3 regions of the Pelorhabdus rhamnosifermentans genome follow, and region 1 is predicted to be linked to each of the others. Evidence: riboswitches for the same ligand, from Rfam matches in the RefSeq annotation. Region 1 holds a riboswitch; each other region holds the start of a gene.

Region 1 (2,271 bases):
TCATTTGCAGTAACCAGTTCGTCGGTCACCGTGTTGATTAGATGTGTTAATGCCTTAAGAACCCCAGAACTTCTTTCGACTATTTTATCTTTAGAAAATTTATAGCTTACGCTGGAATTTTCCTCTCCTCGCGTTACCGTATGTTCCAATACCTTTCCAGCTGTTTCAGCAAGAACTACGACTGTCATCGTAGCATTTAGTACTTGGTTAGTTTTGTTGCTATAATAAAATTCCCCATAAGTAAAAAAGCCGGATGTGTTCGCAATTTCTTGCAGTGGCTCAGTTTCAATCTTACTAAGCTCCTGTAGAAATCCTCTGCGCGACTCACAGGAATAGACAAAAACACTTTCAGCGGGATGTTGCCTAATCTCTTGACAAAGACTGACTGTCGCTTCCGAGATCATCCCAATATCACCAAAACTCAAGCGAACTTTTTCCCCTTCAACTAATTCTGCCACGAAGGAAATTGAATCGTCCTCATAGTAAATATCTGGTGTTCTAGCCAGCAGGGATCCATTTCTATTGACTAAGAGGGGATATTCCACAGCGTTAGAGAAATTACCAATTCTATCTAAGCCTAAATACTTCCGATAAATCTGATAAACAGGTATATTATCAATAGTATACACCCTTAAACCATCAACCTTAGTGACAGTCATTTCTTTGCCAATGGGTTGCCACCCTAAATGGGAATAACAACTAACCTTTAAATTTTCCCCCTCTAGTACAACCCCCACAACACCGTAACTTGTAATTTGTCCGTTACAAGAAACAAAGCAGCCAAGAGCGTTATGACCCGCATTACCACCAGTAACAGGCAAGCCAGGGAATACCGATTCTACCCCTTTTAAAACAGCGGTAGAATTCATCGTCCTTCCTGTAGCAAATAAAATTAATAGCTTCGCCTTACCGCCACCAAGTGTCGAGGCTATTTTACGACCCAAATCGAAATCATTTTGGTTTCCTTTTGGAAAGAATCCTGCTTTAACTACAGTCCGTTTAAAAATCGAAAAAGACAGAACTGTCTTGAGTCCATTCACTTGTCCATTTATAATTTCACCAGATGTCGTTGTACCAAGAATAAGAGCATCGGGAACCAATTCAGCAATTTCTGCTAACAATCGCTTGAAAAATTCTTGGTCACATTGGCCATTGAAAACCTGCACTAGTACAGCGGAGTTCTCGTTAGAACGCAAAATATTTTGATTGTTTCGAACAAATTCTGATAAGCCGTTAAAATCCTCATAAAATGTATTTATTGTTTTCAAACGGATACCCCCTATGTAGGTCGGCTATCATCCGGCTTTTGAAATTGATCTAATCGAAATAAAACAAAAAACCAGACAAATAACGTCTGGTATACCTTTATTTTGACAGCCTGGCAAACATAAATTAAATAATCTTTAACCCCATAACTTTACATCCTCTTCTTTAAAAGGTTCACCCAATTGCAATTATATTTCTAAGTCTGGTATTTCGACAAACTTCGATAAAACCCTCTTTATTTTCGCCTTAGAATTTAAGATTCTAGGTGGGCTTGCCGTCTACCTCCGGACCGGTTCCCACATTAACGACTGCATAACAAGCAAATAGACAATGAAAGCCAGAACTTTTTCTGAATTTTCAATACGAGTCACCCCACAACATAGAATTTTCTTGGAATGACTTTCTTTAGGCAAAATAGTTGGTCCAAACAACGGTAAGTTTTGATCAATTTAGTTTTTACAAACGAGTTACTGTTTCACCGCTTGGCTTAACCTGTTTAGAATGTGCCTTCCGTACTGGTGCCTTGTATTCCTTTGCCGTATCCTTTACTTCCTGAGGAATCACGATGGGATCTACCTTATTATAGTTCGAATAAACGATCTGCATACTCAATGTCGAGTTTGTTAAGAAGTCTTCCATTTTCGCCCGATCTTTTGGATGCACTAGATCTAAAAACAAGTTCGCTCCTTTGCGAATCGGATCTGTCAAATCCATATCCACTTCTGTTACCATTTTTGTTGCCTTATCGATTTTAACAGTATACGTCAAATCGCCGACAGCTAACAAAGCCATCCGCCCGATCGCAGTCATGCTCAATATATCTTTTTCCTGTACATTATTTTCTTTAACAGCCGCAGCAATCGCATCACTGATCTGCATACTATCTAATGTAACATCTATATACTTATAAGCGGGTGTTTCCTTCTGAAGCTTCACAGATTTCATCATCTGCAGCAGATTCACCCAAGCAGCATTTTTTTCATCTGCAGAAAGGTCATTTTTACT
Region 2 (2,271 bases), on a different contig from region 1:
TTGCTATGGCATCGCCTCGATATTTTCGCGGACAGATTCATTTAGGGCAAATGTTTCAGATTATTGATGCCTATAATCATGTTCAAACGGGCTTTTCATTTATTATCGATAGTTTTACCCGGTTGGCACAGTGGCGGGCTGTTATTAATCGGTTGAATAGCTTTCTACTATATATCGACACTGCGCAAATGGAAAAGATGGCTCAAGAAAGGCAGATGTATAACAAGCATAAAGGAAAATTTTCTATTAGGGATGTCAGTATTTCTCAACCTGACGGTCACAACTTAGTTAGCGGGTTAAACTTTCACATAACCTCAGGTGAAAGAATGATCATTACGGGACCATCAGGGTGTGGCAAAAGTACATTATTACGGACTTTTGCTGGTCTGTGGCCTTTTGCAACAGGACGTATCGACATACCTTATGAAGGAAGAATCATGTTTGTTCCCCAAAAACCTTATATGCCTATTGATAAATTGCGCAAAATCTTACTTTATTCTGGCAGCAATCGGCAATTCGAGGATCGAGAGCTTATAGATGCTTTAAAAGACTGTAGGTTAGCACATTTTGCTGATAAATTAGATGAAATCTGTGATTGGGGACAGATTCTTTCACTGGGTGAACAGCAACGAATTGCATTTGCTCGCATACTATTATTAAAACCAGAGTGGCTTTTTTTAGATGAAGCTACGTCGGCATTAGATGAAGCTACTGAAAAGACTGTATATGAAAGAATATCTGAATTTTTGCCTCATACTTCAATTGTGAGTGTAGGACATCGGAAAACAATTTTTCATTATCATAAAAATTGTTTAGTCTTAGATGGGAGAGGGGGGTGGTGTATAAGAATGCTGGAATAAGAGTAGTCTTTAGAAGAGTTTCTATAGGCTGGTAATTGTTGCTATGACCTTGAGTGTTATTTTTGCTATGTGCTTATTAGTGAAAGGTGAGTCGAATTTTCTATATAGGGTATTGTCGATAACGGAAAAAACTTGACTAAATTTGGCATAAGTAATATTATGTAAAAGGAATGTTACAATTTCTAAAATTTTATATTGGCAAACTTACTGAAAAGTAGGGACGCAAAACTATGGGTCTAAAGACGGAGTCTATGATTGCCAAGTTGCTTATTTCGTAATAAATACATTTAGCACCCGCCTATTAGGGGCTATTTTTTTTACATCCCATTTTACTGTATGGATTATGACGATAATTGTACTCCCTTGGCGACCCAGTTGAGGAAGGTATCTATAATGTATGTTTAGAAACGGCACGAGAATTTATTGTGTTTATGTCATTGTTCTTGGTATTTTTATTGGGGCGTTGTTTGCTGTAGTGTCACCTGGTATTTATAAACTGAGTGCAATATTATTGTTTGTGCTATTATTCTTTGGTTATAAGAATAGAAAGAATTCAATTTCTTACGCCTTTGTGGCTGCTGCACTGTTTCTTCATCATTGTTTGTTGGCTAAAATTGTTTTTGATAAAAGTGTTGACGCTGATAGCCTGACTCCTTTTATTATTAATGCTGGATTTTTTTACGCACCGGTGCTTCCTGATCCCATTACACCCGTGCTGGCTGTGCTCACACTTGCATATTATTTCATCAGTTATAATGGTGGCACGATTTCATTGCTTGTAGGGGGGAAAATATTTACGACTTTTCTTATTACCTCACTTGTGAGCGGCGGTGTGTATTTTTTTCGTCAATTGTCTATAGAACGGGAACGATTTTATCAGGCCAATCTTACTGATCCACTTACGGGGTTATATACCTTTACTTATGCTGTCAAAATCGGCCAAGACTTACTTGATCATGGCAATAAGCTGATTGTCATGATTATGAATATCGATAATTTTAAAAATATCAATGATACATATGGCTATTTTATTGGGAATAAAGTATTGATTCAATTTGCCGGATATTTGCGAGACGCAGTGTGTCACGAGGCGGTTGTTGCACGTCTGGGTGGCGATGATTTCATTGTCATGATCAAGCAAGATGATGCTACTACTTTATCTGTTGATGGATTGATTGATAAGTTAAATAAACGAGAATACATTACAGATTCTGATCTGGATTCAGTGCATTTGGCCTTTTCCTATGGCGTAGCCATACAAGATAAAGGGACAGTTGTTGATATTCAAGAACTGATTAATGTGGCGGAAAAAGACATTTATTGCAATAAAACGTCTCAGGGGATTGGGGTAGCTATTTATAATGGAAATGAAATTCTTGATGCGTCTTTTTATGATCTCGTTCATGTACTT
Region 3 (2,271 bases), on a different contig from region 1:
ATATCACGTTGAGGAGAGAGGCTGAAAAAAAGCTCCAAACATCTTATGAAATAAAACGCCGAGCTGACGTCTTCAATGACATTCTTAATGGAATAAGGGGAGGAGATGAAGAAACACTCGCTTATATCAATAACATAGGACTTAATTTCTCTCAACCATTTTTTTGTTCGGTAATCCAGCTTGAAAAAACCGTTGATTATCATTTACACCATAAAAACAGATCTGAAACCATAGAGGAAGATATCAAATATGAACTCATCGATAAACTAAATGACACAAAAGGGTGTATTACTTGGGGGCGGCGTAGTAGCATCGGTGTTCTATATCAAATAAACCCTTCTGATCAAGGAAATAATTTTACAGAAAAGACATTGGCACAACTCTTACAAAAAAAGATTCATAAGTATCATCCTGACATAACGATTCGAATAGGTATTGGGGAGAACCAACAAGGAATAAGGGGCTTTACAAAAAGTTTTCAGCAGGCCCTGGAAGCAATTCAAGTTTCGCAGTACGACTCGGAGCGCAATAAGAACATTGTCCACTTTCGAGATTTGGGTATTTTACAACTGCTTATAAAACCAAGCGAAAAAGAACGTACAACTGAATTTATTGAAAAAACAATTGGTAAACTTATTCGCTATGATCATGAAAAAGGCACCGACTATTTGGACACACTTGCCGTAATTTTACAAAAGTCCAACTTGAAAGAAACAGCCAAAGTACTATTTCTTCACTATAATACCGTCATCTTCCGCAAACAACGAATTGAAAAAATTCTGGGAATATCTATCAACGAATTTGAAACAAAATTAACCCTTGCAACAGCAATAAAATTGTACAAACTAAACTTAATAAAATAAAATTTCCATATAACGGGAACCATTGTGTTTAAAATACAATAATTTGCTTTTTTTTTACTTTAAATTTGATACATCATGCCAATAGTACTTTTGTCTTATCTGTTTTAAAATAACAGATAAGTGTTAGTTAGCTCAATATCTCCAACATAATGACAATAAAATATTAGCAAACTTATCGAAAGATAGGGACGCAAAGCCTTGGGTCTACGGATTTATTTTCTATGATTGCCAGGTTGCTATTGAAGCATTAAAACCTTATTGCGTCAGAATTTTCTCAGAAAATCTGACGCTTTTTAGCAACTATTAGTTTTTTACCGATAATTATTAGAAACTGGTCAAATTGTCCATGTGCAAGGGAGGTAACAAGAGCACTCCAATAGGCGACTAATTTCGAATATTATTCTGGTAAAAACTTTATAATAGAATCTGTCGCACGAAACGTTAAAATTAAGCTGCAAGGGGTTGAGAGAAAATGGAAGTAAATAATTTACATGTACACATGAAAGAATTAGAATTTGTGAAAGCTTATTTTAATATTGTTCTGACAGCCTTCGAAGATGGAGCTAGCTTCTTCATTACTACCCTTGATAAAGTCACCTACATTGAAAATCATAAGTTTGAAATACCCGGTCTACAAGTAGACGGGGGATTTAGTAAAAGCGGACCTTCTGCCCAAGCCATCCAAGCTAGAAAAGTGGTATCCGCACGCATCCCAAGAAATGTATATGGCGTTAGATTATTCACCTATAGCGGACCTATCTGGAATGAAAACGATACGGAAATCATCGGTGCATGGGCACTCACCATTCCACGTCAACATAAAATTGTAAATGCTTTTGAATCTTTTGCTCCCGTCGTAGCTGACCTATTACCCGAAGGTGGCTTCATGTGGATAACGGATAAAGAAAAATTCCTTAAGCGGCAACCTTCTCAAAAATTCGACATGCTCGAACTACAGGTTGGAAACCCCTTAAGAGCGGGCAGCACTCCCGATGAGGCTATTAAGCAAAAAAAGCTGGTTACTGAAGATATTGATGAATCTGTCTATGGTTACCCCGTGATTGCAGCCTCCTACCCCCTGATGGATGAAGAAACAGGCGAAGCTGTTGGTGCTTTTGGAATATCTTTACCGCGGAAATTAGCGGATGATCTCAAGCATATTGCAAGCTCCTTAGACGAAGGACTTACCGGCGTAGCCACTGCAATAGAACAAATTACTGCCGCTACAAACAACGTGAGTGACAATCAGCAACAACTTCATGGCGAAATTGGAAAGTCAAAAGAACTCTTAGACAAAATAAACGACGTAATGAACTTTATTAAAGAAATTGCTGATGAAACAAAAATGCTGGGCCTCAACGCAGCTATCGAAGCAGCTAGAGTTGGCGAAGCAGGCTTGGGATTTGGC

The links. Region 1 has a riboswitch for cyclic di-GMP ahead of Ga0466249_RS21215 (sensor domain-containing diguanylate cyclase). Riboswitches for the same ligand answer to the same signal wherever they lie in the genome.
Region 2: it holds a riboswitch for cyclic di-GMP, as region 1 does, so the genes downstream of both, Ga0466249_RS14240 (diguanylate cyclase) here and Ga0466249_RS21215 (sensor domain-containing diguanylate cyclase) in region 1, are expected to answer to the same signal.
Region 3: it holds a riboswitch for cyclic di-GMP, as region 1 does, so the genes downstream of both, Ga0466249_RS15715 (methyl-accepting chemotaxis protein) here and Ga0466249_RS21215 (sensor domain-containing diguanylate cyclase) in region 1, are expected to answer to the same signal.

The regions. Positions count from the first base shown of each region.
Region 1 is NZ_JAHGVE010000025.1:45,692-47,962, forward strand. It holds gene Ga0466249_RS21215 (sensor domain-containing diguanylate cyclase) at 1-1,268, opposite strand, end outside; cyclic di-GMP riboswitch class I at 1,370-1,455, opposite strand; gene Ga0466249_RS21220 (DUF6612 family protein) at 1,723-2,271, opposite strand, start outside.
Region 2 is NZ_JAHGVE010000011.1:59,190-61,460, forward strand. It holds gene Ga0466249_RS14235 (ABC transporter ATP-binding protein/permease) at 1-860, shown strand, start outside; cyclic di-GMP riboswitch class I at 1,048-1,131, shown strand; gene Ga0466249_RS14240 (diguanylate cyclase) at 1,258-2,271, shown strand, end outside.
Region 3 is NZ_JAHGVE010000013.1:98,083-100,353, reverse strand. It holds gene Ga0466249_RS15720 (PAS domain S-box protein) at 1-863, shown strand, start outside; cyclic di-GMP riboswitch class I at 1,019-1,104, shown strand; gene Ga0466249_RS15715 (methyl-accepting chemotaxis protein) at 1,336-2,271, shown strand, end outside.